DNA from 3 places in the Endozoicomonas montiporae CL-33 genome. Region 3 is predicted to be linked to each of the others. Evidence: predicted binding sites of a transcription regulator. Region 3 holds the regulator's gene; each other region holds the start of a gene.
The links. Region 3 encodes FNR, which switches genes on or off when oxygen is low (the NO sensors DNR and NnrR bind a similar motif). Its sites were predicted from a motif close to TTGATNTANATCAA; they were not measured.
Positions count from the first base shown of each region.

Region 1 (10,063 bases), 350 kb from region 3:
TCTTGGCGCTCGCCTGCTTGCCAGCAGCTTCCAGTTTGATGTCGCATTCGAAGCCTTTGGCTTCTTTTACGAACTGAGCAGCTGGACGAGTGTGCAGACCATTTTCAGCAGTAATAACTACGTCTTTCTTGAACATTGTATTTCTCTCAATAAGCGTGGAGATTTTGCGAGCGTTGAAGCGGCTGGATTTAAAAATAATAAATCAGCACATCCGGATGCTCAAACTAAAAATCAACGGGGCCACACAACGGCAACCCCTTACAATTCTATTGAAATAGAAAGTAAAACGAATTGATATAGCGGCTTGTCACTATTGTCATGTTTGCAAAACCTTTCAGAACAGCCGTTACGCCAGTTCCTGCCTGATTTCTCCGGCAATAATTTCTGCCTGTGGCCCCAGAATAACCTGAAGGTTATTGGCACCAAGCTTCACCACTCCCTTAGCCCCCATAGCTTTAAGGCCCGGCTCATCAATTTTATCACGATCTACCAGAGTCAGTCGTAAGCGGGTAATACAGGCGGATACAGAATCAAAGTTGTCTTTACCGCCCAGCAACTCAATAAATTGCCTGGCTCGCCCGGATTCGGAAATCTCCCTGTCCGCCCCCTGTTCAACATCCTCTTCATCACGACCCGGCGTTTTCAGGTTAAACACCCTGATCGCAAAATAGAAGGTGCAGAAGTAAATCACAGCAAAAGCCAGACCAATAATGACCAGGGTCACAGGTTTAGTGGCCAGCCCCCAGTTAAGTACCATATCAAAGGCACCGGCGGAAAAACCAAAACCATGAAGTACGCCAAACCAGTTAGTCACCACCAGCAATAAGCCGGTCAGAACGGCATGGACGACATACAAACCCGGAGCCTGAAAAACAAATAAAAATTCCAAAGGCTCAGTCACACCGGTAAGAAAGGCTGTCAGGCCAACCGAAAACAGCAGGCCACCCACTTTCGCCCGATTCTTTCTGGGTGCAGCAAGATACATCGCCAGGGCAGCCGCTGGCAAGCCAAACATCATAACTGGATAAAAACCAGCCATAAACACGCCTGCCGTGGGGTCGCCTGCAAAGAAACGTGGCAAGTCGCCATGAACAATGTGACCCGCCGCATCCGTATATTCACCCAGACCAAACCAGAATACAGAATTAACAACATGGTGCAAACCAACAGGAATGAGCGCCCTGTTCAGCACGCCATAAATGAACTCCCCTAAAGAGCCAGAATCAGCAACCCCGGTTGCAAAAGCATCAATACCAGACTGAATGGCAGGCCAGACAAATCCGGCAACCACAGACATCACAAGGGCAATCAGGCCCGTCATTATCGGCACAAGCCTTTTACCACCAAAGAAAGCCAGGTATTGTGGCAACTGAACGGTATGAAAACGGTTATAGCTATGCCCGGCAATAACACCGGCAATAATGCCGCCAAAAAACGACATATCGATGTTTGTATTGATGGTTTTGGCTGCTGCCGTCAATACAAAGTAACCGACCGCACCTGCCAGCACTGCGGAACCAGCATCATCTTCCGAAAGTCCGGCGGCAATACCCATGGCAAATAACAGTGGCAAGTGACTGAAAATTGCATTGCCCGCTTCTGCCATAAAGGCAATATCCAGCAAATCCGGTTGCCCGATGCGCAACAGCAGGGCAGCAATAGGTAACGTTGCTATTGGCAACATCAATGCCTTACCCAAACGCTGCAAATAACCTAAAACATCCACAACCGTACCCCTGCATGTCATTATTTTTGCTGTTTGATTTCGATCAAAGAATGCCGAAATCAGTTTTCGGATGAAAATGTAACGGGTTACAAAGCTGCACTTCAAGTAGTTGCACGTATTTAAGACCGGCCATTAACCTGTAATTTGGTCTACTGCAAAATAGTCCTTCCAGTGATGGATTAACAAGTTCTGTTTAAATCTCCCCGATTTTTTAACGAAGCTCGTAACAAACCAACGGTTGAATGCTCACCCATGATTCTGCGCCTGCTGATAACAACACTTCTAACCTGTCTGGCCTCTTCAGTGGTGGCAGGAACTACACCCCATAACGAAACCCGGGGCTTTATCAATGTGCTCCACTGGTGGACCTCCCCCAGTGAAGCCGCAGCGGTTGATGTATTAAAGCAACATTATGCCCGGTCGGGATTTGCCTGGGCTGATCAGGCTATTGTTGGCGGCGGCGGCGGCAAAGCCATGACTGTATTGAAGTCCCAGATTATCTCTGGAAACCCGCCTCATGCTGCGCAGATCAGTGGTATGGGCATTCAGAACTGGGCCAGCCTTGACTTGCTGAGACACATTGACGGCTCTGCAAACCGCAATCAATGGCGAAATGTCCTGCCACAGTTTGTATTGGACACGGTGCAGTTCCGTGACCGTTACTACGGCATTCCGGTAGGCATTCATCGCAACAACTGGCTCTGGATTAATCCAACCGCCTTTGAAGACACCGGGTTGGCAATCCCATCCAGTTGGGATGACCTGATTGCCATTGCCCCACGCTTGCGTCGAGCAGGATTCATTCCACTGACACACGGTGGCGAACCCTGGCAGCAGGCAGCCATTTTCGAGTCTGTTGTACTTTCAGAAGGCGGAGCAGACTTTTACCGTCAGGCTCTGGTTGAGCATGATGAAGAAGCACTGACCAGCCCCACCATGATCAAAGTGTTTCGCAAGCTGAAGCAGATTACATCTTTAACACCCAATGACCGGAGCAGAAGGCCCTGGGATCAGGCAACCAGGGAAATCATCAACGATGAGGCCGCAGTGATGCTGATGGGAGACTGGGCGTTGGGAGAGTTCAAAATGAGCGATCAGCTCGAAGGCGTAGATTTCTACTGTCGCCCCGCCTTTGGTACCGAAGATCATTTCATCTATAACATCGACAGCTTTGTCATTTTCAACCGCAAACGCTTCAAAGACCGTCAAGCTCAGCAATGGCTGGCACAACAACTCATGAACAAGGAAACCCAGATCGCCTTCACCGATAAAAAAGGTTCCATTCCTGTTCGAATGGACGCCACAGATCAACTCGAAGGTTGTCAGAAAAAGAGTCTGAATGCGCTAAACAAAAGCATCAAAGAAGGCACTCTTGTACCCAGTATCATTCACGGAATGGCGGTTAAAGAGTCCCTTCAGGCACCCGTCATCAACTTTGTCAGCAGCTATATGTCCGTCCCGACCGCCACTCCCGAACAGGCAGTCATATCGCTATCTGCAGCGCTTTTGGCCCCCGCAAAATAGCCATGACTTATTGACACGAAATTGACTTACAGCAATGCATTTTCGTTCGCACTTTTTGCAGAAAGAGTTCGTTACATTTCGTTTACCTCCTTTACCCAAGAGGTACGGACGTTTTGATACTCTCCGCCCACGATAACAATCAAACACAGGCTCACACCTGACAACAGTGTGTGTGCCGTTGACCAGACTCAATCATCACGAGGTTTCACACCATGTTGCAAAACGCCTTTGGGGTGCTGCAGAAAATCGGCCGAGCGCTGATGCTGCCTGTAGCCATTCTGCCAGTCGCGGGTATCCTGCTGGGTATCGGTGCTGCTGATTTTAGTTTCCTGCCTTCCCTGCTGAGTCAGGTGATGGAACAGGCCGGTGGTGCCGTATTCGGCAACCTGCCACTGCTGTTCGCCATTGGTGCGGTACTGGGTCTGACTGACAACGACGGCGTCTCCACTCTGGCGGCTATCGTGGGTTACGTTGTTATGCTGGCCACCATGGGTCTGGTTGCAGGCCTGATGGGTGTTGAAACCAAGTCCATTATGGGCATCACCTCCATCGATACCGGCGTATTCGGTGGTATTCTGTCCGGTGCCCTGGCGGCGTTCATGTTTAACCGCTTCTACAAGATCCAGCTGCCTGAGTATCTGGGTTTCTTTGCGGGCAAGCGTTTCGTGCCAATCGTAACCGCTTTCGGCGCCATTGCCCTGGGTGCCATCATGGCGTTCGTATGGCCTCCCATCGGTCGCGCCATCGACACCTTCGGCTTCTACGCTGCAGAAGGTAACCCGGTTGCTATGGGCTTCGTATACGGCTTCATCGAGCGTCTGCTGATTCCATTCGGTATCCACCACGTATGGAACGTTCCTTTCCAGATGGAAATGGGTCAGTTCATCAACGAAGCAGGTCAGGTATTCAACGGCGACATCCCACGCTTCTTCGCGGGTGACCCGACTGCTGGCTTCCTGGCAGGCGGCTTCCTGTTCAAGATGTTCGGCCTGCCTGCTGCCGCTATCGCTATGTGGCACTCTGCCAAGACCAAGCAACAGAAGCGTGTTGGCGGTATCATGATCTCCGCAGCCCTGACTTCCATGCTGACCGGTATCACCGAGCCAATCGAATTCTCGTTCATGTTCCTGGCACCTGCCCTGTACGTGATCCACGCGGTACTGGCTGGCTTCGCCTTCGTGATTACCAACTTCCTGGAAATCAAGATGGGCGCGTCCTTCTCCCACGGCTTCATCGACTTCGCTCTGTTCGCAGGTATCGGTACCAAGTCCTTCTGGCTGATCCCACTGGGTCTGGTTTATGCGGCTCTGTACTACAGCGTATTCCGCTTTGTTATCGCCAGGTTCAACCTGAAGACACCAGGTCGCGAAGACGAATCTGCTGGCGGCAAGGTCGAAGTTGGCCCAGAACTGGCTGGCAAGCTGATTGAAGCTTTCGGTGGCAACGCTAACATCAAGTCCATCGACGCTTGTATCACTCGTCTGCGTGTAGCGGTTGTTGACGTGAAGAACGTTGATCAGGCTGCTATCAAGGCACTGGGCGCTCGTGGCGTAATGGTTGTTGGTAACAACATGCAGGCTATCTTCGGTCCACAGTCTGAGAACATCAAGACTGAAATGAACGAACTGAACAAGTCTGGCGGCATGGCTCCAGCAACTGCTTAATAATCCTTTAGCGGATTAAATAAGCAACAGAAACGGGGACACCTCTCAAGGGTGTCCCCGTTTTTTTAAATCACGCAGACCGTTACTTAGAGTCGTATCATGACTATAAAGAAGCAAGCTGCCCTATCGCCCGGGATAATATCAAACATTCTGTCTACTTCGCGCGCGACTGCAGCTCTCTCATCAATCACCCACCACTCACTCACGAACGCTTTTCCGGGGCGCAAATAATGTAGGCACTACGGGAGCCGGAAGAAGATCAATACGACTTCTCAATCATCCAGGAAGATCTGGACTATCTGGCCAAACACGATAAAAAGCTCTTCATTCAGCTACAGGACGCAACCTTTGATCCGGGCCTTCGCGGCGTTCCTGACTATCTTGATGATGCAAAATACGGAGGTGGCTCAGTGCCTCGTATGAATCAACAGGGCGAGCAAAATGGCTGGACCGCACGCCGCTGGGATCCTGCCGTTCAGGAGAGATTTGCAAAGCTTATTGGTAAACTCGGTGAAACATTCGATGGGCAAATCGCCGGAATCAACCTGCAGGAATCGGCCACCGCCACCACATCCGACATTGACCCCGGTTTTTCTGAAGTAAAGTTCGTCAATGGCATCAAATCGAACATGAAAGCACTGGGTGAGGCTTTTCCAGAAAGTACCACCATGCAATACGCCAACTTTATGCCCGGCGAATGGCTGCCGTGGGACGACAAAGGTTACCTCAGAGCTCTGTATGAATGCGGTGAAGAGATCGGCGTTGGTCTTGGCGCTCCGGACCTGATGGTTCATCGGCGCGCTCAACTGAACCACGCTCTGGCCATGATGCACGAGAGTGATTTTAGCGTACCCCTTGGAATCGCGATTCAGGATGGGAATTACATTGGTGAGACAGACTCTCATAAGGTGGTTGAGCAACGCGAGAACATTGTCCCTTTACTGCACGCTTTTGCAAACCAGTTTCTCAAAGTAGACTACCTGTTCCGGGTCAACCAGTCGCCGTATTTTGAAGAGGATGTACTGACTTGCTTTGAGCTACCTGAAGCCAAAACAGCATCAGGGCAACAATCAACGCTTTCAAAGAACTAGCGGCTTTCAGGAATACCTCTCTACAGGTATTCCTCATTTTCTACCACAACCCCTCACCACCAATAGTCATCTGGAATATGTACTCAGAATTACAGAATAGATGAAAACGTTTACACCCTCTTGAACACAGTCTTCGTCTTTTTTTATTGAGTTAAGACAAAAAAAACACTCTCTCACGACTGATAGCCTTCATCCACCCACAGCAACCACGACAAAGCACTCCCACATAACAACGCTGTGTCTGACGACTATTGACTGACAAGAGGTTTTCCAACGATGCAAAATGCATTCAGCGTACTGCAAAAGACAGGGCGCTCACTGATGCTGCCAGTAATGATACTGCCCATAGCTGGTATCCTGCTTGGCATAGGCAGTGCCAACTTTACCCTTATTCCCGACCTGCTTAATGGTGTCATGATCAAAACTGGCAGTGTCATTTTTGGCAACCTGCCACTATTGTTTGCCATCGGCACCGCCCTTGGCCTCACAAACAATACCGGCACCGCCACATTAACAGCCGTTGTCGCTTATCTGGTTATGCTGGCCACCATGGGAGAGATGGCTCAGTACCTTCAGCTGGATACAGTAACAGTACTGGGTATTGAAACCATTAATACGGGCATTCTGGGCGGGATACTGGCAGGCATCCTGACAGCAGTTCTATTCAACCGATTCCACAAACTGAAGTTGCCCGATTATATTGGTTTCTTTGAAGGCATTCGCTTTGTGCCCATTGTTTCAGCCTTTGCTGCCATTCTTCTCGGTGTGGTTCTGACGTATATCTGGATGCCGGTAGAAAGCGCCCTGAACTCATTCAGCCAACAGGCCATCGAAACCAGTCCGGGCAGCATGGGCTTTCTCTATGGATTTGTCGAACGCCTGCTGATTCCATTGGGCATTCATCATATCTGGAACATTCCTTTCCAGATGCTGATGGGCGAATTTGTCACCGCCACCGGTGAAGTGGTGACCGGCGACATTGCCCGCTTTTTTGCCGGAGACCCCAGCGCAGGATTCCTTGCCGGAGGTTTCCTGTTCAAGATGTTTGGCTTACCCGGTGCAGCCATTGCCATTTGGCACAGTGCCAGACCTGAGAATAAAAAGCGCGTTGCCGGGTTAATGTTTTCAGCCATTCTGGCGGCCATGATGAGCGGCATCACCGAACCCATCGAGTTCGCCTTCATGTACATTGCGCCAATGCTTTATGCTATTCACGCTGTATTGGCCGGCATTGCCTTTATGGTCACCAATCTACTCGACATTCGCATGGGCGCCTCGTTCTCACACGGACTGATTGACTATGTACTGTTCTTCAGCATCGGCAACAAACCCTTCCTGCTGATCCCTGTCGGGTTATGTTTCACCGCCATTTATTATTTCGTCTTCCGCTTTACCATTCATTATTTCAACCTGAAAACACCTGGGCGGGAAGATCAACCAGTGTCTAATGAAAAGCTGGCGGTTACACCTGAACTGGCAAGAAACCTTGTACATGCGCTGGGTGGAAACAATAATCTTAAGACCATCGACGCCTGTATTACACGTCTGCGTATTAGTGTTAACGATGCAGACGTGGTTGATCAGGAACGGCTAAAAGCACTGGGGGCAAGAGCAGTCGTCGTCGTTGGAAAGAACTTGCAGATTATCTTTGGGCCGCAATCTGAAAGCATTAAGACTCAGATAGTTGAGCTGGACGAACCAGACTGCAAGCCTTTGACATCACCTGCATAAAATTTTTAACTGATGTTACGCACCTTAAACGAAGGAATCAGGGCTACAGAGCAATGACCTCGTTCGGAAATCTTGATGATTCGTAGAGGGTGCGTAACTCCAGTTTTTAAGAAAGCATGGCTCTGATTGCATGACGATTCAGAGCCACTTACTTAAGGGAAGATAAATTACGAGTCGAAAGGAATAGTCAGTGTAACTTCAAGCCCACCCTCAGGATGATTCCGAAGCGACAGGTCCCCACCATGAGTACCCGCCAGATGCCTTGCTGTAATAAGCCCAAGACCATTACCACCCGGATTACAGGCCTGACCATGTTCAAAACGTCGATAAGGCTGAAACACTTCTTCTTCCATACCCTCAGGAAGTCCAGGCCCCTTGTCTCTGATCACAATCAGGTTCTGCCCCTCTTCAATAGAAAGAGAGACATCGGCATTACCACCATAAACAACCGCGTTATCTATCAGGTTTTCAAGACAACGCCGCAATGCCAGCGGCTTGCCGGTCACCAACTCATGCTCATGGTATTTCAGACTGATCTTCTGTCCAACGGACTGACCGGCTCTGGCAATATTTTCTAGCACCTGTTTAAGGTCAACCGGCTCCGGATTTTCATGAATGTCGGTATCGCGAACCATTTGCAAAGCACTGCGTACCATCATATCCAGGTGATCAATGTCTTCAACAAATCCCTGTCGTTCATCATCGTCATCCAGCATTTCAGCGCGCAAACGGAGCCGTGTCAGCGGAGTCTTCAAGTCATGGGAAATACCTGAAAACAGCTGTTTTCGATCATTCAGAAAGTGCTGAATATTTCTCTGCATCCGGTTAAACGCACCGGCAGTCGTTTTAAACTCTATCGCACCTTTTTCTGGCAGATACACAGGCTCAAAACTCCTGCCAAAGTTTTCAGCGGCTTTGGATAATTGTTTTACAGGGCGGGTCAATACATAAATCATCCAGCTGCCAAACAACAGCAAAACGGTGAGTGCAAACAGATAAATAAGCTGCAAATCCACGGGGAGACTCGAGGACATAATGGCGTAATCCGGCATGAGGGTAGCCAGATAGAGCCACTCATTATTGGAGACCGGCACCTGTATCACCAGAATAGGCAACGACAGAGGCTCCACAATCAGTGCATGCTGGCCCCAACTTTCTGTCAGCTCCATCAGGTAAGTGTCGTTATTAAACACCCGCAGTGTTTCCGGTGCCGAAAACGCAATACTGATATCACCATTGGCATGAAAGGCATCCAGAGTATCCTGAAAGCCATTAATGACGATGTCTTTACTGCGGGTTCTTGCCAGCTCATCAATCTCGATAAAATCACGATTGAGGGTAACAAAATAGCGCGTACCGCCCATATCCCGAAGCTGGTCCAGAATAATATGACGGTAGCGATTGGGCAGGGAGTCAAAGTATTCAATGGTAGACGACACTCGCATCGCCATATTGAATACAACATTTTCCAACGCTTTTTCCTGAGTTGTTCGGGTCTGATAATTCCAGACCACGCTGATCATGAGCTGAGAGGCAAACACCAGCAACAGCATAAACATGAAAAACCTTCCCGGCAGGGAGTCTGGCAGCAAAGCCCGACCCTGGGACGCTAATCGACGCCACCCGGTTCTGGTGCTTTTATGGCCCGCAGGTTTGGAAACACCACCCTGACCCGATGCCGCCTCGGCATGAACATCAACAAACTCAGTCAAACAGCTACTTCCTCATGCTGTGCTTTATTTATGCAGGCACTTTATCAACCCACTCAACTTCTGTAGTCAGAATGTAACCCTGACCTCTGACCGTTTTGATCAGCTCCGGCGCACGGGCGTTTTCACCCAGACACTGCCGTAAACGACTAACATTCACATCAATAAAACGATCCATCGGTGCCGAATTACGCTTGCGCGTTACTTCTGCAATGCTCTCACGACTGAGCACTTTCCCCTGATTGCGGATAAACAACATCAGCAGGTTATAGTCAGCACCGGTTAATGGCACAGGTTCACCATCCGGAGAGACCAGTTCGCGGGTCACCTTATCCAGACAGAAACCATTAAACACGGCATAGCGACCCGATGTCTTAGGCTCTGCCACCTGCTCACTACGACGAAAGATGGCTTTAATACGTGCCAGCAATTCGCGAGGGTTGAAGGGTTTACCCAGATAATCGTCAGCGCCCATTTCCAGACCAATGATTCTATCCATTTCATCGGAAACCGCTGTCAGCATTATTACCGGCGCTTTTGAGAAAGTACGCAATTCACGGCAGACGTCAAAGCCATCCATACCGGGCATCATGATATCCAGCACGACAATGACGCGAG
Region 1 covers NZ_CP013251.1:4,019,050-4,029,112, forward strand. The annotation lists gene EZMO1_RS28420 (hypothetical protein) at 1-295, shown strand, start outside; gene nagE (N-acetylglucosamine-specific PTS transporter subunit IIBC) at 347-1,747, opposite strand; gene EZMO1_RS18405 (ABC transporter substrate-binding protein) at 1,979-3,250, shown strand; gene ptsG (PTS glucose transporter subunit IIBC) at 3,463-4,914, shown strand; gene EZMO1_RS18415 (hypothetical protein) at 5,325-6,005, shown strand; gene ptsG (glucose-specific PTS transporter subunit IIBC) at 6,282-7,736, shown strand; gene EZMO1_RS18425 (ATP-binding protein) at 7,904-9,448, opposite strand; gene EZMO1_RS18430 (response regulator) at 9,477-10,063, opposite strand, start outside.
Region 1: the regulator FNR is predicted to act here: its motif matches at 1,760-1,773, upstream of nagE (N-acetylglucosamine-specific PTS transporter subunit IIBC).

Region 2 (10,063 bases), 1.7 Mb from region 3:
CGGCATGATGCGTGGTGTTACCTTAACGGCGACGTGAATTTCACCACGGTCATTCCAGACACGAATCCGGTCACCACTCTTCAGTCCGCGGGCAGCGGCATCTACAGGGTTCATCCAGACACCGTCAAACACCGCTTCACGCAGCTCGGGAATATTGTGGTAAGTGGAATGTACCCGGCCTTTGGTGTGATAACCCACCAGCTGCAACGGGAAGTCTTTGGTTTTCGGGTCCAGATGGCTTTCCCAGGCATTCACATACTGTGGAATCGGGGTGATGACATCACCTTCCGGCAGAATCCACTCTTTGGCGATTTTCTCCAGACCGGTGGAGTAAATTTCGATACGACCGGATGGCGTGCCAACTGGATTATTCACCGGATCTTTACGGAAATCTTCCAGAGCAATACGACCTTCTTCCGGCGCCATAATCAGCCATGGTCCCTGCTCGCGCAGTGCTTCCAGTGTAGGAATTCTGTCGTCTTTCTGTTTCGCACCGGCATACAGATGTTCCAGCCACTGGTCACGGGTACGACCTTCTGTGTACTGATCTTTAATACCCAGACGCTCGGCCAGACCCACACACATGTCGTAAGAACATTTAGTCTCGTACAAAGGCTCAATGGCACGTACCAGCGGGAACAGACCACCCATCACACCGGAAGAATATCCGTCGGAGCTGACTTCGTTGTTCTCGATGGTGGTCACGTCCGGCAGCAACAGGTCTGCATAACGGGCACTGGCGGTCATGTGGTTATCCACCACAACAATGAACTCGGCCAGACTTTCGTCACCAATGATTTTTTTCTGGTTGTTCAGGTTGGCATGCTGGTTCATCAGCACGTTACCGGAATGACTGATCAGGAATTTGATCGGATTTTTCAGGCTTTTCTCACCCTGAATACCGTCTGTAATGTCAGTCATTTCATCGTGACGCCAGATCGCATCCACCCACTTAAAGAACGGCACACGCACTTTAATCGGGTTGTCGCCGACAGGCAGACGAGCCGCCGGATAGCTGAAGTTACCTGGCATATCACCGGTGTTAGTGCCAGGCAGACCGATGTTACCAGTCAGAATCGGCAGCATAATAATGGAGCGGGAAGCCTGCTCACCATTAGACTGACGCTGGATACCGGTACCCTGAGTAATGTAAACAGGTTTAGCAGTACCAATTTCACGAGCCAGCTGAATAATCTTTTTGGCTGGAATGCCGGTAATACCAGCAGCCCATTCAGGGGTCTTTTCGATACCGTCAGCACCCTGACCCAGAATGTGTGCTTTGTAATGACCATTGGCAGGCGCGCTGGCTGGCAGGGTCTTTTCATCGTAACCCTGACAGAACTTGTCCAGAAATGCCTGATCCACCATGTCCTCGGTAATCAGAACATGGGCAATCGCTTCGACCAGTGCAGCATCGGTACCCGGACGGATTGGCAGCCACTCATCTTCCTTGCCGAGCATGGTGTCGGTATAGCGCGGATCGATGATAATGGTGCGAACATTCTTTTTGCGCTGTGCTGTTACGTGGTCGTAGATTTCACCACCACCACTCATGCGGGTCTCTGCCGGGTTGTAACCGAACATCACCAACAGCTCGGCGTTTTCAATTTCGGAGGTAAAGCTGCCGTAGGAGTTTGGCTTTTTATTACCGTAAGTAAACGGCGTCGCCATCATGATCTGACCCCAGCTGTAGTTACCGTAGTAATCCAGGAAGCCACCCATCATGTTAAACAGACGCTTGAAAGAATCCTTACCGTCGGTACGCATACCCTGAGTACCGGAACCGTAAGTCATGAAGATAGCGTCGTTGCCATAGTTGTCGATGGTGTACTTCAGCTTGTCCGCCATCAGATCCAGGGCTTCATCCCAGCTGATGCGTTCGAACTTGCCTTCACCACGCTGACCTACCCGCTTCATCGGGTATTTCAGACGATCAGGGTTGTATACGCGGTGCTTGATAGAACGACCACGCAGGCACGCACGCATCTGGTGCTGGCCGTACTGGTCATCACCACGGTTATCGGTTTCAACATGGGTAATTACGCCGTCAGTCGTGTGAACACGCAGCGCACAACGGCTACCACAGTTCACCATACAGGCGGACCAGGTAGTTTTGTTTTCAGAGGCTGTTGAAGCAGTAGAAGCGGTTTTGGCAACAGACTTCAATGGCAGTCCTGCGCTGGCTACAGCAGCTCCCCCTACCAGAGAGCCCCACTTCATAAAGTTTCGCCGTTTCATAGGCGACAGGATGGTTTTATCAAGCCAGTTTTTCATTGAGTGTTCCGGTCAGCTTGGTTTGACCTGAGTAGCAGAACACTTATTGAGCAGTCGCACGCCGCTGCTGAATAAGAATCGCTCAGTCAGGATTCAGACAGCGTGCATACTAACGGCTGGATTTAGAAGACAGAATTGATCTGGATCAATTTTTAATGACTATTTTTTGTGCTATCAAATATAACGTTCAGTGGCTATGCGACGAGCTACCAACACCGATGCGACATACACTTGTCAGATGCCGCAAAGCCCTGACGTACCCGCAGTTGAGAATTATTCAGGTTTGCCGCCATCTCGAAAAATGACGGAGTTATCGGTTAAATGGTGGTGACTAATAGATCAGTTCATCAACAGATGATTAAACAGCTGAACCGTCACCTGCTCACCCTCTGCCACATTACCCTGCTCCTCAGGGAGAACGATATAACAGTTCGCCAGCCCCATGGAGCGCATGACACCAGAACCCTGACTGCCCGTGGTAACGACTTCCATCTGACCATTGTCGCCCGTTGACAGAATACCGCGCTGAAACTCACGACGACCGGGGCCTTTTTTCAGGGGCGTTTTGCAGATGGCCTGAATGGTTTGCAGCTCTGCCTGTCTGGCACCCATCAGATGCATCAACGCCGGTGTCGCCAACTGCTGAAAGGTGACGGTTGCAGACACCGGATTACCCGGCAGTCCGATAAACCAGCTGTTTGGCAGTCGTCCAAAGGCAAACGGCTTACCCGGCTTGATCGCCAGCTTCCAGAACGACATCCTGCCCATTTCCTGCAGAATATCTTTCACAAAATCAGCATCCCCCACCGACACGCCGCCTGACGTAATGACAACATCTGCCTGACAGTCGGCTTCCGAAAAGGCTTGTCGCAAAGCATCCGGGTCATCGGCAATCAGTCCGAGATCCAGAATGTCAGCTCCCAGACGCTTTAACATGGCTTTCAGGGCAAAACGATTACTGTCGTAAATATCACCCGGACCCAACGACTGACCGGGCAGCTTCAGCTCATCGCCTGTAGAAAAAAGCGCCACCTTAATACGACGATATACGTTTACCTCTGGCACACCCAGTGAAGCCAGAAGCCCCAGATCCTGCGCACGTACTTTATGACCCGCAGTAAACACCTCACAGCCTTCCGGGATATCTTCACCCGCCAGACGAATGTTGCTGCCTGTCTTGTTGGGCTTATTCAAAAACTGAATGCCATGATCGGTGACGTTTACCTGCTCCTGCATAATCACTGTATCCGCACCATCCGGTACGCTGGCACCGGTCATAATCCGGACACAGTGCCCTGCCGGCATTTCACCCTGAAACGGATGCCCCGCCAGCGACTGTCCGGCCAGCGGCAACGTATCCGCATTGGCCAGATCACCCAGACGAAGGGCATAACCATCCATCGCTGAATTGTTGTGGGACGGTACATTCACCGGTGAAATCACACTCTGCGCAAGAATTCTGTCCAGCGCATTGTCCAGAATCACCGCTTCAGTTTCTGTCACCGTGGTGATTTCCTGACAGAGCTTTTCCAGTCCCTGTTCCAGAGGCATCAGTCCCGGGGCTGAACAGCAATCAGTCATGGGAAGTTTCCTTTAATATTGTGGTAAAAATAAAATCAGCAATCTGTTCTGGCTGATTAAGGTCCAGAACAGGCATGGGACGCTCCGGCTGATAGCCCTGATCGTCTCTGGCAATCGCAATCACGTTGGCGTCATTCGGATACAGCAGTGGTTTATTTCGAACCGGACGATGCAGTTCTATTTTCGGGAAAGGCTCGTCCCGAAAGCCTTCAACCACCACCAGATCCAGACGTTCAAGATCCAGCAACCGGAGCTGGTCTGATAACTTTCGTGATATCTCCGGATTTCGCTCGGTATAACAGATGGACCGGTGCGGCGTACTGAGCACCAGTTGCAGGGCTCCGGCATGACGCAGACGATAACTGTCTTTTCCCGGTTTATCCGGCTCAATATCATGGTGTGAGGCTTTCACCATTCCCACTCTGAGATTTCGCTTGACCAGCAGGGGCAACAGCTTTTCCAACAGAGTGGTTTTGCCGGTTCCACTGAACGCCGCAAAACCAATCAGGGGTATTTGACACTCTACAGCTTGCATAACGCACAAATTCAACAAATATCGAACAATATCATAAACATTTTTTCACAAAGCGGCATTTCCATATAGCAATCACCGTGACAGATGGTTAGGATAGCCCGTAACAACTCTATCTTTAAAGAGCGCCGAGCTTCCGGGCCTAAACCCATGGCATGGTTCTGAAGCCGTAGCAGAAAGATGTGCGCGCTGCTACCAGGGTGCTGACAGAAATGTCAGTGCCTCCCGTATTTGGAAAGGTGTTTGATGCTACGTTTGCAAGACAATCAGGGGCGGACTTTCCCCTATCTAAGACTCTCTGTTACTGATCTGTGTAACTTCCGCTGTAACTACTGCTTACCGGACGGGTGTGAAGAGCACCATCACAAAGAATCCCTGACCGTGGATGAAATCCGCCGTCTGGTGACCGCCTTCGCCCGACTGGGTGTTGAAAAAGTGCGTATTACCGGCGGAGAGCCGACTCTGCGTCATGAATTTAACAGCATTGTCACCACGATCAAACAGATTCCCGGTATTCAGACCGTTGCCATGACCACCAATGGTTACAAGATGGATCAGCGGATTGAATCCTGGCTGGAAGCCGGGGTGGATGCCATCAATGTCAGCGTTGACAGCCTGGACGCCCGCGGCTTTGAAACCATTACCGGCCATAACCGTCTGCAGGAAACCCTCAGCGGCATCGACAAAGGGTTTGAACTGGGCATGACCGGTTTCAAGGTTAATGCCGTTTTGATGCGCGGTCACAACGCTGATCAACTGCCCGACTTCCTGAACTGGATTAAAGAGCAACCCATTACTCTGCGTTTCATCGAGCTGATGCAAACCGGTGACAATCAGGATTTCTTTAACCAGCATCATCTGGAAGGCAGTACTGTCCGTGATCAACTGCTTGAAAGCGGCTGGGTAAGAGTCGCCCGACACAAGTCTGCCGGTCCGGCGCAGGAGTACTTCCACCCGGACTATCGTGGTCGTATTGGCCTGATCACGCCTTATTCACCGGACTTCTGCGAAGACTGTAACCGCCTGCGGGTGAACAGTCTGGGCAAGTTGCAACTGTGCCTGTTTGGTGATCAGGGTTACGATCTCAGGCATCTGCTGCAGAACGATGAACAGCAGCCGGAACTGATCAGCCGTATTCAGAACTTCCTGCAACTGAAGCAGGATAAGCACTTTTTGCAGAACGGTTACACCGGAGGCACTGCCACTCTGGCGCAAATTGGTGGCTGAGAGGCATTCCGAAAATAGCGCCCCTCAGTTTTCAATCTGACCATACTCGCACTTTCTCCGGGAGCCTTCCCGGAGCATTCTCACCGGAACATTCTCCACTGAGCACTGTGCTGAAGACGAAACCGCTATCGGAAAAGCCCCAAGAGACTTCCCTGTCCCGAAATGGGATTATTTCTTTCACAGAGCCTGCTATTTCACTCTTTGTTTGACGAGACATCATCATGACCAACGAAGCCCGAACGATTCTGGCGGATTTTCAATTTTCCTGTCAGCTGCTCTACCAGTGCCTGCATCAGTCACCTGACGCAGGGTTTCTGGAACAGCTGAAGCAACTGGCCGAGCATGGGCAGGACGGCGTACCAGAGAATGATATCGACAAAGGTCTGGCGCTGATTGCTCAAGGCTTACAGAGCCTGAATGAAGCCACGGTTAAACATATAAAAGCAGACTACGCCGAACTGTTCGTCGGCCCCGCAGAGCTGAAAGCAGCGCCCTGGGCTTCAGTGTATCTGACCGAAGAGCAGACACTGTGTGGAGAACCGACTCTGGCCGTCAAACAGTTTTATCGGGAATGCGGTGTTGAAATAGACACAGGCACACGGGAACCGGAAGACCACCTTGGACTGATGTTTGCGTTTATGGCCGAACGTTTAGCCAAAATGGTGGAAACAGAAACCGACAGCGCCTGTCTGGACACCCAGCGCGCGGTATTAAAAGATTTCCTCAGTGAACATGTGCTGACATGGGCTCCGCATTTTCTGGACATCCTGTACGACAATGCACAAACCGATGTATACCGTGGCATCAGCCTGCTGGCAAAAGGCAGTCTGGAGCAACTGGCGACACTGACGGAAGCCGAGTTCCGTATCGCCAGACTGTACCGCTGAACAGTTGCTTAAACACTATTTAACGACTGCTGAACTTTGGAAGGGTTAGATCGATGAATGCCCATGAAGAGCTTGAGTCCCCCAATCGCCGCGCACTGTTTCGGCGACTGGTAAAACCCAAACCGGTTGAATTGCCTGAATCGATCTACCCGCGCCCGCCCTGGGCGCTGGACAACCCAAGCTTTCTGGCGCTGTGTAACCGTTGTGATCAGTGTATCGATGCCTGCCCACAACGGGTGATTCGCCGTTCTGAAGAAAAACACCCGGTACTGGAAAACCTGCCGGTATTGTCACTGGATTATGGTAGCTGTACCTTCTGCAACCTGTGCGTTGATCAGTGCCCGACCGGTGCCCTGGACAAAGAAAACGGCCGTCGTATACAAGCCATCGCCAGGGTCAGTGGTCACTGTCAGCTCGCCCTGAACCAGCCCTGTGACTTCTGCATTGATGCTTGTGAAGAAGACGCCATTGAGATTCAAAACAACCGTATACAGATTGATGAAGCCCTGTGTACCGGCTGCGGTGAATGCTCGCTGGACTGTTACGACAAAGCCATCACATTGCATAGCCGTTAATGACCGCCAACTGCCAGGTTATACAAATTCCGTCTTCTAAACATGAATTGGTATAATTGCTGACTGCGATTATCCACCGGTAAATACTGGGAGGCTGACCGAGAATAGCGCCCGTAGCGAGGATCGTAGAAAATTGAAGATAAAAATTCGGTTTTGAGAGGAGAATAGCGAGCTATTTGAGGAACAAAATCGGATTTTTAGACCAACTTACTACGACCACACGACGGCATGGATGCCGGAGCTAGAGCAACGCAGGAGCAGTTGCCGGTAGGGCAGACTATTCTCGGACAGGCTCCTAGTGGCGTGCCGAAGGCGCGTCCGCTGGAAAACTTTTTTAGCCGCCTATTCAGGGCTATGATGTGTTCATTACATGGCAGCTTGGTATAAAAAATTAACATGTGCAATTTCAATTATGCTTTGTGTTTTTACACTGTTCTGTTCATTTTATCAGGCTTAACCGTTCAGAGCGTGAATGCAGCGAATTGTTCATACTGCGGTAAAGAAATCACTGAAGCATGTAGTCACTGTCCTAACTGCAAAATGCCAATAGCCCCAACTTCAAACAGCTTTTACTCGCCCTTCACTCTCCCTAGTATTGTTGATGCAGGAACGATATCAATGATAAGCTTACTTTCTTCCTTAAATACTTATGAACAACAAAGTAGTGATTGGTACAAAGAGGGCAAAGATCTTTTAAAGCAGGCACGTGAATATAAAAACTTTGCCAGTTGGCAACAAGTTTTAATACATGCCAGTTTACCTGAAGGAGTCGATAACGGCTATAGCTATTTATTAAAAGCTGTTGCTTTTAGAAATCTTCGTAACCTGGAAGCTGCTATTAAAGTAGCTGAAAAGTTTTTAAATATCTATCAAAACAATTTCACTATAAATAATTATAATACAATTCTTTATGAAATTGCCTTTAGCAGCTTTTTATCACATAATTATGAGGCATCAGTTTTATATTTTTCAAGATATTTTTCTTCAACGTCGGATGATAATATTACAGAACAAAGTGTTAACAATGCCTATTCAAGTGCAATAAAGGTTCTTGAAAAAAATCCAAAAAATATGGATGCCAAAGAACTCTTGAGAATTTGTTATTCTAGATTTAAAAACAAGTTAAGTAGTAAAGCAAAATTTAAATTTGAAAGTGAAGGAACCATGTATTAAAAATAACATTTGATATGTGGTAAGCAACAGCTTCTATATATGTGGCTAACGCCTGATTCAAGGGCGCCACCGCAGGCGCGGTCCCTTGGAACCATTTGTTAGGACTACTCTTTCCGTGTAGATACAAAACTGTATGATGGACCCCATAAACTGGACAGGTAGCTAAGTTAAGTTTTCTGGCTGTAAGATGACCCTGCAGGAGGGAATCATGACAGCAAAAAGAAAACGACATAAGCCCGAATTTAAGGCACAGGTAGCACTCGAAGCCTACAAGGGCGAAAAGACCATAAACCAGCTGGCAAGCGAACACGAAGTTGCAGCCGTTCAGGTTAGCCAGTGGAAGCGACAGCTACTCCAGGGGGTTCCAGAAGTCTTCGGCAGGGCACGGCCAGAGGTAGATCCAGATGTGCTCACTGCCCCCCTGTATCAGGAGATCGGACGGCTTAAAATGGAGCTGGACTGGTTGAAAAAAAAATCTGGCAATGTCCATTGATGACAAACGGAGATGCATAGACCCGGATCACTCGAAGATCAGCATTCAGCGCCAATGTGAACTGGTTGGGTTAAGCAGGTCAAGCTGGTATTACCAAGCTTCTCCAGCTTTGGAAAGCCCTGAGAATCTGAATCTGATGAGGCTCATTGATGAGCAGTATACACGTACACCGTTTTACGGCAGTCGTAAGATAACTGCATGGCTGAATGAGCAGGGCTTTCCGGTCAACAGGAAGCGTATACAGCGACTTATGAGGCTGATGGGCATACAGGCTGTCGGACCAAAACCGGGCACAAGCCTGAGAAACAAAGAGCATAAGGTTTACCCGTACTTGTTGAACGGCGTTGATATTGTGAGACCCAATCAGGTCTGGAGTACTGATATTACGTACTGCCCGATGCCTCAGGGGTTTATGTATCTGGTTGCCATTATTGACTGGTACAGCCGTTACGTGGTCAGCTGGGAGCTGTCGAACACACTGGATGCAGACTTCTGTATTCATGCGCTGGGTCGAGCTTTGGAACAAGGTGAACCTGATATATTCAACACTGACCAAGGGTGTCAGTTTACCAGTAATGATTTTCTGGCACCTCTTCAGGAACGGGAAATACGTATCAGCATGGACGGGAAAGGGCGAGCACTGGATAACATTTTTGTCGAGAGGCTGTGGCGCTCCGTCAAACATGAATGGCTGTACACGCATGAATTTCAGACTGTTCCAGAGCTTTACTGGGCTGGATGAATACTTTGAGTTTTACAACACTGAACGATTACACCAGTCGTTGAGTTATAAAACGCCTAAGGCAATTCACTTTGCATGAGGGCTTTGGACCACTGCCAGGACTTAACTTAAATTTGTTGGTTTACTGTCTTGACAGTGGGGTCCACCATACTGCGAGAATAAACCTCTTCCAGCCTGTGCTCTCCAGTTTTGGTAAATCGAAGAAAACCATGTTTACCTTTATATGCAGTATTTGATGGTTTCATGTTTAAATCATGACAATGAAAACCGATTAAACGTAAGATTCGTGATGCCTTACTTAAATTACACTTTATAACTTTTTCTAAATAAGGAACAGAGCCACTCTTCCACCTGTTAAACTCATTTTTATCTAGCAGCTCCATTGAAACAAACACATTAATTGGTGTTATGTACTTTTTCCTTTTGAGACAATTTTCAACGGCTTCAACTACTTTTGGATAAAATTTATCTTCCTTGTAGTTGTTTACAGTTAATTTATTCATAACTATTTACATCAAAGTATAAAAATTGCGCTGACTTTAGCAGATTGTAGAATGAACATCATCTTTATTCTGTTTT
Region 2 covers NZ_CP013251.1:1,965,261-1,975,323, reverse strand. The annotation lists gene EZMO1_RS08865 (DMSO/selenate family reductase complex A subunit) at 1-2,274, opposite strand, end outside; gene moeA (molybdopterin molybdotransferase MoeA) at 2,614-3,855, opposite strand; gene mobB (molybdopterin-guanine dinucleotide biosynthesis protein B) at 3,848-4,390, opposite strand; molybdenum cofactor riboswitch at 4,502-4,645, shown strand; gene moaA (GTP 3',8-cyclase MoaA) at 4,634-5,614, shown strand; gene EZMO1_RS08845 (TorD/DmsD family molecular chaperone) at 5,836-6,501, shown strand; gene EZMO1_RS08840 (4Fe-4S binding protein) at 6,555-7,076, shown strand; gene EZMO1_RS08835 (hypothetical protein) at 7,545-8,249, shown strand; partial or broken gene EZMO1_RS08825 (IS3 family transposase) at 8,458-9,563, shown strand; gene EZMO1_RS08820 (hypothetical protein) at 9,592-9,987, opposite strand.
Region 2: the regulator FNR is predicted to act here: its motif matches at 2,410-2,423, upstream of EZMO1_RS08865 (DMSO/selenate family reductase complex A subunit).

Region 3 (10,063 bases):
GTATCTGGGCGATGCCCGGACCTCATCAGAAATGGATCATGTCTTTGCTGACCCTTGCCGGTCACTCCATGTAAATTCTCCAAACCTGACCCTGATCAAACAATTCACTCAACTGTAAATTGTGCTACCTACCTATTGACACATGTCAATTATATAAGAACACCCATTAAATAGACTGAAAGCCTATTCACAAGGTCGATGACAGACTAATGACCTGATAAAAACAATCGAGAATAATTATGAATAACACACCCGTGTGGGATACAGGTCTGATCAGCAAGTACAACCTGTCTGGTCCACGCTACACCTCATACCCAACGGCCGTTCAGTTTTCTGAAGACTTTGATCAAAAGCACTATCAATCCAGTGCCTGGCACAGCTCGGCCACTGACAAACCACTGTCGCTTTATTTCCACATTCCATTTTGTCAGCACGTCTGCTATTACTGCGCCTGCAACAAGATTGTCACCCGAAATACGGATCAGGCGGAAACTTACCTGAAGTATTTATTTAAGGAGATTGAACTTCAGGCTGAACTGTACAATGCAAAGCAGGAAGTACAACAATTGCATCTGGGCGGCGGCACGCCAACGTTTCTGAATGAACAACAGATCAGTGCCCTGATCAATAAAGTGTCTGAACACTTCACACTGTCGCACGGTAACGATATTGACTATTCCATAGAGCTGGACCCCCGTGAAGTAGACTGGCCCATGATGGCAACACTGCGCGACTCAGGCTTTACGCGCATCAGCATTGGTGTTCAGGATCTGGATCCGGTCGTTCAAAAAGCGGTTAACCGGCTGCAAACGGAAGAGCAGATCCAGTCTGTTCTGGATGCTGCACACGCCATGGCCTTCAAATCCGTCCATATGGATCTGATCTACGGTCTGCCTCACCAGACACTGAACGGCTTCATGACCACCATCAATAAAATCATCACCATGCAACCGGACCGGGTGTCACTATTTAACTACGCTCACCTGCCACACCGATTTATGCCACAGCGCCGCATCAGTGAAGCAGATTTACCCGATGCCAGTGTCAAACTACAGATACTGCAACAGGCCACCCGTAAATTATTAGACAGTGGTTACGTGTATATCGGCATGGATCATTTTGCACTGCCCGATGATGAACTGGCGATTGCCCAGGAAGAAGGCACACTGCATCGCAACTTTCAGGGGTACACCACACACAGCCAGTGCGATCTGGTAGGGATGGGCGTATCTTCAATCAGCAAGGTAGGAAAAACCTACGCACAGAACCATACAGACATGGCCGAGTATCAATCAGCCATTGATGAAAACCGGCTGCCTTTGCATCGCGGCTTGAAAATGACGAAAGACGACCAGATTCGCCAAAGCGTTATTAACGAGCTGATCTGTCATTTCAGGCTTGAGCCAGCCATGATTGAACAGCAATACGGAATCGATTTTCCGACTTACTTCCTGTCTGAACTGATTAATCTAAAGCCTTTAGAACAAGACGGACTGGTCTCAGTGACACCCGAAGTTCTGGAAGTAACACCGGCTGGCAAGCTGCTGATCAGAAACATCTGTATGGTGTTTGACCGTTATTTTCAGCAGCAAAATAATGTGAAGCATTTTTCTAAAGTTATTTAAGCTCAGACGTTCAAAGGTTAACTCACTTTAACCGGTTAACCTTTGATTCCCCCAAAAACAGTCAGCAAAAACACCGGCACTATGATCAACTGAAGGCAGAGCCACAAGAATATTCCCTCATCAAATCAGCCTTGCCTGACACGTTTTTTACACAATAATTCCATAGAAGCCCCACAGAGCAACACAACAAAACATTGCTCCTGATGAAACCCAGTACAAACCAGTCGCAAAAAACCTGCTCAAAACCCCAAAAAAGAACAAAACATCCACCAACGAGACTAGGCATTAACCGCAACAAAATGCGACTTGCCGAATTAAGTTTAAAAAACGATCAATATCAACATTCGTAGGTCAACACCGCACTTACACTTTCAAAATATTTTCCATAAAATAGTCAGCGTTTTGCATTTAAAGACCTTGAGGGCACTCGATGACGTCCAAGCCCAACGTCCGACAACCAAGCCATGTGGCCTGCAGGGATTGCAGTCTCAGCTCTCTGTGCCTGCCGCTGGCGTTGAGTGTGAAAGATATTGACAATCTGGATCGCATCATTAAACGCGGTCGTCCGCTGAAAAAAGGTGAGCACCTGTTCCTGGAAGGGGATCCGTTTGACAGCGTTTACGCTGTTCGCTCCGGTGCCATCAAAACCTACACTGCTACTAACGAAGGTGAAGAACAGATTACTGCCTTCTATCTGCCAAGCGAAATCCTCGGCCTGAGTGGTATGGACACTGACGTGTATCCGGTATCCGCCCAGGCTATGGAAACCACCATGGTGTGTGAAATTCCGTTTGAGCAGCTGGAGATGCTGTCTGATGACTTCCCGGAGCTGCGTCGTCACCTGATGCGCCTGATGAGCAAAAAGATCAGGGAAGACCAGCAAATGATGATGCTGCTGTCCAAGAAGAATGCAGATGAGCGTATTGCTACGTTCCTGATCAATCTTGCCAGCCGCTTTCGTCGCCGTGGCTTCTCATCCCAGTCGTTCAGACTGTCCATGTCTCGCAATGAAATGGGCAACTATCTGGGACTGGCGGTAGAAACGGTCAGCCGCGTTTTCACACGTTTCCAGAAAAATGGTCTGATTTCAGCCGTTGGCAAGGAAATTGAAATTCGTGATGCAGTTCAACTATGCTCTCTGGCTGGCGGGAAAGCCGCCGATATTGAGCAGATCATTGCAACAAACTGATCTGATGTAATCGGATTCAGGAGCCTGCCGGATTGTTGAGTACTTATGTACACATCCGGCGGTTGCTTCCGTTCCAGCCACCAAACCTCACATCACACGCACAGTAACTGGTTGCCATTTCATGATCATCGACGATTTTTATCTTAAGTCCCAGATTCGCAGCGTTCCGGACTGGCCGAAGCCCGGCGTTCTATTTCGGGATGTCACCACTATTTTTGAAAACCCCAAAGCCTGGCGCGGCGTGATGGACAGTTTTATCCACCGCTACATGGAACTGGATTTCAGCCATATTGGCGCCATGGATGCCCGCGGCTTCCTGATCGGCTCCAACCTCTCCTATGTACTCAACAAGCCACTGGTTCTGTTTCGCAAGAAAGGCAAGCTACCTGCGAAGACCCTCTCTGTGGAATATGATCTGGAGTACGGCACCGCCAGCCTGGAAGTCCACGCCGACAGTTTGCACAAAGGTGATCGCGTTTTATTGGTAGACGACCTGATTGCAACCGGCGGAACCCTTCTGGCTGCAGTTCAGCTGATAGAAAAACTCGGAGCAAAAACCATTGAAGCCGCAGCCATTATGGATTTGCCCGACCTCGGTGGCTCCCGTCGTCTGCAAAATGCTGGCGTTCCCACTTTTTCTTTGTGTGCATTTGAGGGCGAATAATGCTTCCCGCCACTTAGGAGGCTGTCCGAGAGAGAACCAACCGGTTCTCTCTGTACAATATTTCTTACACTTTATTTCCAAATGTCTGGTGCTTCAGTATTAAGCGGGTGATACGATAAAAATGAATAATGCATAACAAGGATTCAGGCATGGGAATCTGTGCAAAGGAATTGCGCCTCCACGTTGTTCGTCCAACCCTGAAACACCTCCAGATGTGGAGCCCTACGGCTGAAAACCTGTTACTGGGAACAGCTGCACGAGAGTCTGAGCTGGGATTTCATATCAAACAGGATCATCACCGGGCACTGGGGATTTACCATATTTCTCCGCGAATGCATCGAAATATCTGGGATTTTTATCTGGCGAAACGATCAGAACTTTCAAGTCTGGTCAGAGGACTGGCCAGCCAGAGAGAATTTCTTTGCCATCCACACCTTGAGCTGGCGACAAACCTCTCTTACGCAACAGCTATTGCATGGCTGGTCTATTGCAGAACTGAAAAGAACATACACTCAATGCCTAAAGATGATATCGAGGGTCTTGGCAAACTCTGGCATAACCATTTTCACCGCCACAACCCCGGTTCAGTGCAAAGCTTTGTAGACAGTTACGAGCGGCTGATCACAGGGGAGACCAGCCAGACGGGAGAAAATCAGACATCAACAGCAATCCGCAGCCTATGATCAGCCACGGGCATCGCGGGCTTCTGCGCATTTGATGCACAGATCGGCATAGGGCATAGCTTCCAGACGGGCAGGTGCTATTTCGCCTCCGCAACCAACACAATAGCCGTAGTCATCGTTATTCATGCGATCAAGCGCCAGATTGATTTTATTCAGTTCAATCTTTGCTTCATTACCAAGAGCATCAATCACCTCATCATTCTCACGCTCCTGTGCCTGCTCCGACCAGTCGGCACTGGCTTTACGAGTGACGTCTTTTTTAATGTTATGCAGCCGCTCGCTCAGTTCATCACGGCGGTTTAGCATCCAGTCTCTCAACTTGTTGTGATCACTCATAAAAATCCCCTGAATATTGTGTTTTCGAAGGTTATTGTTGGTACTGACTATCCCTGAGTTGCTGTAAATTCAGCAAAAATGGTCATGAAAGTTAATACAGGCCAAGTCAAGAGCGCCTGATAAAAGGTTATCGGTCTTGCTTCAAGTCCACAGTCGGCTGTCTGTCGCTTGTACAGATTAAAGTTAGCGGATGATCCAAACCCTGCAGAACATTTTATCTCATATAATGACACACTCTGCCTATACGGAAACAGCATCTGACCATTGATCTACATCAATAATGCTCTCGCGGTTGTTGTTGCTCGCAGTCGCTATTGGTAGTTGCACCGGATTGCGGCTAACTATTGCACACCGCTATAATCGCGAGCTTTAACTCGGAATCAGTGTTCTAAATCTATGACCTCGACCACCCTGACTGGCGCAGAAAAATACAACTTTAACAAACTCCAGAAAAAACTCAGACGCCACACCGGCAAGGCCATTGAAGACTTCAATATGATTGAGGACGGTGACCGGGTCATGGTGTGCCTGTCAGGCGGCAAAGACAGCTACACCATGCTGGACATTCTGATGAGCCTTCAGAAAAGTGCCCCTATCCACTTTGAGCTGTTTGCCGTTAACCTTGACCAGAAGCAGCCAGGTTTCCCTGAACACGTTCTGCCAGAGTACCTTGAGACTACCGGTGTGCCTTACCACATTATTAACCGCGACACATATTCTGTCGTTAAGTCCAAGATTCCGGAAGGCAAAACCACCTGCGGTCTGTGTTCCCGCCTGCGTCGCGGCACTCTGTATTCTTTTGCGGAAGAGATTGGCGCCACCAAGATCGCCCTGGGCCATCACAAGGACGATATTGTTGAAACCCTGTTTCTGAACATGTTCTATGGCTCACGCCTGTCTGCCATGCCACCCAAACTTCGTTCGGACGACGGTCGCAATGTGATTATCCGTCCACTGGCCTACTGTCGTGAAAAAGACATCAGCCGCTTTGCTGAAATCCAGAACTACCCGATCATCCCCTGCAACCTGTGTGGTTCACAGGAGAACCTGCAACGTCAAAACATTAAAGCCATGCTGGCAGAGTGGGAAAAGAGGCACCCAAGCCGCATTGAGTCCATCTTTACCGCCATGCAGAATATTGCGCCTTCCCAGATGGCCGATACCGAACTGTTCGACTTCACCAGCCTGACCATTGACCGCTCCGGTGAGCGCAAGCCTTACGAGTTTGAAGATGGCCAGGAGATTTTTTCGGGAAATATTCCTGAAGCAACCCCGGCCAAAGAAGACGATACTGTGCAGGTGATTAATTTTGGGCCAGCTACCATCTGACCCATTCTCTGGCATCATGTTTGCCCTATCAACTTCAATGAGTTAGTTGATAGGGCAAACGGTTAATGACGACGCTACTGAAGCCCTTAAATACTAATAAACGAACGCTATGCCAATTCAGTTTTACTTTTTCACAACGATAAAAACGGTAATACCCTAAACCGGTTTTTTTCAGCCATGTTTCTTCGTCTTCTACTCGGCACATCTCTGTCCTCGGTTATTACCTTCGCAGCCTGTGCCGATAAACTGTTTGGCCTTCCGGTCAGCCTGCAGGGCCAGAAAGATGCAGCCATGCTTTATGCCTCAATCCTGACTGAGCCTAACCCACAGCAAGACCTGATCACCCTCACCACGGAAGGATATCAGGGTATGGGTAACTTTTCTTATGTAATGACTTTCTCCGACCTGCTGGAGCAGGCAATACTGAATGCCAACATCCAGAGAATCATGGGAGGCAGTGAAGAAACGGAAGAGAAGGTAGGCAAAATATATAATTTTCCATCCCGTCCAGATGACATCTGGTACCAAGGCAGTGAAGACGAGTATGTCCCAACAGAAAACACCAGCTATTTGCAAAAGCTGGCACAAAGCCAGACAGTGTATTCTTTTGTCATTCCCCCTCCTGACCTGGATCCTCTGATGGATCTCAAAGTCAACTGGATGTATTTCAGGGAAATTCATTCACCGGATATAGACGCTTCTATCCATAAAGCTCAGTATCTGGAAATGTTGGCTTTGCTTCCTTCAGGGCATCAATTAACCATTAATGACAGTTTCAGTGTTTTCCCCCCGAGTTTGTTGAAGAGGTGTTCGCCATGGACACACTCGATGAATACAACGACGGATCATCACTTGAACATCCGCTAACCCCTTCTTTTGGGGTCAACGAGAACAACATCGGTCTGTTGCTAAGACCGTCCCCTGAAACCCAAAGTAAAACTAATGATCAATATCCTCCATTTTTAAAAGCTTATAGCCGCATGCCTCAAGGCCTGACCGAAGCCATCGACCAACTTTTAAAAGCTGATGAACGACTGAATAACAATAGAGACGATATACATTTTTACACCGGATACTTTCATACCCTTTATGCAAAGCTGCTGTTCATTCATTCCATAACCAGTTCGGATAAAAAGTCCGATATGGTTCTGATGATGCCTCTAACTTTCAATGATCTCGAAATACCCGCCGTTGTTGAATCATTAAAATCCCTATCCGCAGCTAAAATTCATTACTGGAACGGCGACTACTGGAAATCAATAAAAAAAACTGAAACCGCCTATCTGGCTTCAGAGGCTTATCAACGCAGCATTGTTATCATGAACCCGTTTCCCCTTGATCATAAAATTTATCTTGAGCTTCTCAAAGCATCCGGGCCCATGCCAGTAGCAGGTTCCACCGGGGACCACAGCCTGTTTGAGGTCATTTCCAGCGGGCGCCTGCCCTTCCATGAATACATGCCTTACCAGAGAATGGTCAACGAGAACCTTGCCAGTGCGGCCGGGTCGTCTTCCATTAAGATGTTTTTCTCGGCCAGAGGATACTTGAATCGAGCAAGAGCACTGCGTCAATTAAAAAAGCATCCTGAGCTGATTCAATCGTATTTGATGAGATTGAATCAGAAATACAATGCGACACCCTTCCTGATTGAAATGGTTAAACAGAGTATTAACAACGACAGTTCATTGTGGGCTGCTATCCGATGGGCAGACCAGAGGCTTGAAAACGGGGGGTTGAATCGACCCGCCATTTCAGAGCTGGAAGCACTGATCTGTGGACGAGGCATTATGGCGCTGGTGCGAGAGCTCGCCGACAATGAACAACTGACCGACAGCGAACGACTGCTCTACCGGCAACGGATAGACAAATATTCATTTTTTCTGTTGTTGAATTACCCCAGATTGCAGCAGATGCTTTTCGCCATCAGCGATAAAATCATTGGCAATGCTTCTGATCAGGCTACGCAATAAACTCCCGTTGAGCAGGAGAGACTCAACGCCGGAACTCATTCAGCTTCCAGTTATAGCGGTAGCTGATTCCGCCCTTATAGGCCTCCAGACGAGACCGTAACTTTGCATCGGCAAACTGCAGCAACTCTTTCCAGACGCCTTCCTCGCCAGAAACGTCTTTAGCGGCAAAGTCACCACCATACCACTCAAATATTTTCGACAATACCAGGCGTCCACCCACAAAGTTAACGCCTTTGCTCTGATTAATGAAACGTCTGGCGGCTTCATCCAGCTGGGCTTCAATCCGTTTGCCGGTGTACATCTCAGGGGCAAGGTCGGGACAACCAATACTGGCGCAGTTCACCGCATAATGTATACGGGCATTATTCCAGATAGGCCGCAAAATACGATGCTCAATATCATTCAAAGAAAGTTCTTTTCCGGCGATGGAGATCAGCTCATCATCCCATGGCCCCACGCGGAACCAGCCTTTTCCCAGTTTGGTGATGGATTTCACCGGATAGTTTTTTAAGATCAGCTCAACGGTTAAGGCGTTATACAGATTAATCCAGTAGGCCAGCTGCTCGTTTTTATTCAGGGTTCCGGGGTCGATCTGAGACAGATTTTTCAAATAGCCACGCAATCGTTCTGAGTTTTCACGACTGACACCACCATAAACAAACGTATGCATCTGCAGCTTATCGGAGTAGCGGACGTATTTATCCAGAATAATCTGCCAGTCACTGTGATCCACTTCCAGCTGGCTGTGCGAGTCGTGTTTATCCCAGAATGACCAGTAATCTTTTTCCGGTGCCGCCCTGAGCACCGTTGTGAACGTCATCAGACAGAGCAGCAGCATGAGCCTGACGGCGTATTGAAACAAAACCATACACATTCATCCCTGAAACGTGAGACTAGTGACTTAAATAGTTTGCTTTAATAGCTTCTTTAATAGCTACTTCAATAGCTACTTCAATAGTTACTTCAATCGGCTGAATTTCCCTGTGATAAAGCATTCAGGTTCCAGTTGTACTGATAGATGATTTCACCTTTGTACTGGTCTATTTTGGCCGCCATGGCCATCTGGCTGTTTTCCCTGATATGCCTTAGCAGAGCCTCTTTGGAGCCGAAATCAATGGCATACCACTCATAAATTCGTGACAGTGCCAGTTTGCCATCAATAAATGCCACCCCCTTTTCCTGCTGAATAAAGCGCTTAGCCGCTTCAGCCATCATGACTTCAACCGTAGCACCGGTATAGGCTTCACCGGCCAGATCGGGACAGCCCAGGCTGGCGCAGTTCACCACATAATGAATACGCTTGTCCTGCCAGAGAGGTCTCAGGATTCTATGCTCGATATTATTCAGTGTCAGTGTTGTACCTGCCACTTCCGTTATCGGTTCATCCCAAGGGCCAAATTTAAACCATGGCCCTATTTTGGTAATGGATTCGACCGGGTAGTGTTTCAGAATCAACTCAATGGTCAGGGCGTTATAGAGATTAATCCAATAAGCCAGCTGTTCTTTTCGGTTGTAATCCCTCGGCTCCAGTGCCGTCATGTAGCCAATGTAATCCTGTAGCTTTTTACGATACGCATTTGACACTTTCCCATAAGCAAAGAGTGAACCATCCGGAAAGGGTTTCAGATACTGAGACAGCAGGTAGGACCAGTCCGAATGGTCTATGGTTTTTCGGGATGTTTCATCGCTTTTATCCCAGATTGCCCAGTATTTACTGGCGGGCGCGGCCATTGCAGGCTGGGAGATAAGTAGTCCCAGCCCCATCAGCAGGCTTATTATTATTTTCATGGGTCGTCCTGACCTGATTATTGGCTTTGGATAACTCCATCATCCGGTGCAATGGCCTCACCTTCAAGGTCATAACGCAATAAATCGTTCCCTCTGATCATTTGCACCAGCTCATCCACGTACTCCACACCACGAATGGAGTAAGCATAAAGCCCATGAGCGAGCACCGGGCCGGTTACCGGAAGCCCTGCCTCCCGTCGCTTCATACGCATCTCCCGCATGCCTTCATAATGATGACTGGAATTCAGGTTATGCATATAAGAACGCACAGAATGCGCCGGGGAGTCGAATTTTCTGACCTCGTATCGGGCACCTTCCGGCCGTCTTTCCGGTACCAGCCCACAGCCTTCGGAAAAACACCATTGTCCAAAAAAGTTATTTGCATCCAAAGCAAACCGCGATGTTCCCCAGGCGGACTCATTCGCGGCCTGAACCAGTGCCAGGGACACAGGTATTTCATCAATCTTTAATAACAGTTC
Region 3 covers NZ_CP013251.1:3,664,105-3,674,167, forward strand. The annotation lists gene EZMO1_RS16775 (sulfite exporter TauE/SafE family protein) at 1-74, shown strand, start outside; gene hemN (oxygen-independent coproporphyrinogen III oxidase) at 240-1,625, shown strand; gene fnr (fumarate/nitrate reduction transcriptional regulator Fnr) at 2,056-2,814, shown strand; gene EZMO1_RS16790 (adenine phosphoribosyltransferase) at 2,936-3,478, shown strand; gene EZMO1_RS16795 (hypothetical protein) at 3,628-4,161, shown strand; gene EZMO1_RS16800 (TraR/DksA family transcriptional regulator) at 4,162-4,497, opposite strand; gene ttcA (tRNA 2-thiocytidine(32) synthetase TtcA) at 4,894-5,826, shown strand; gene EZMO1_RS16810 (hypothetical protein) at 6,004-6,693, shown strand; gene EZMO1_RS16815 (hypothetical protein) at 6,642-7,796, shown strand; gene EZMO1_RS16820 (DUF547 domain-containing protein) at 7,819-8,664, opposite strand; gene EZMO1_RS16825 (DUF547 domain-containing protein) at 8,760-9,584, opposite strand; gene EZMO1_RS16830 (glucosaminidase domain-containing protein) at 9,602-10,063, opposite strand, start outside.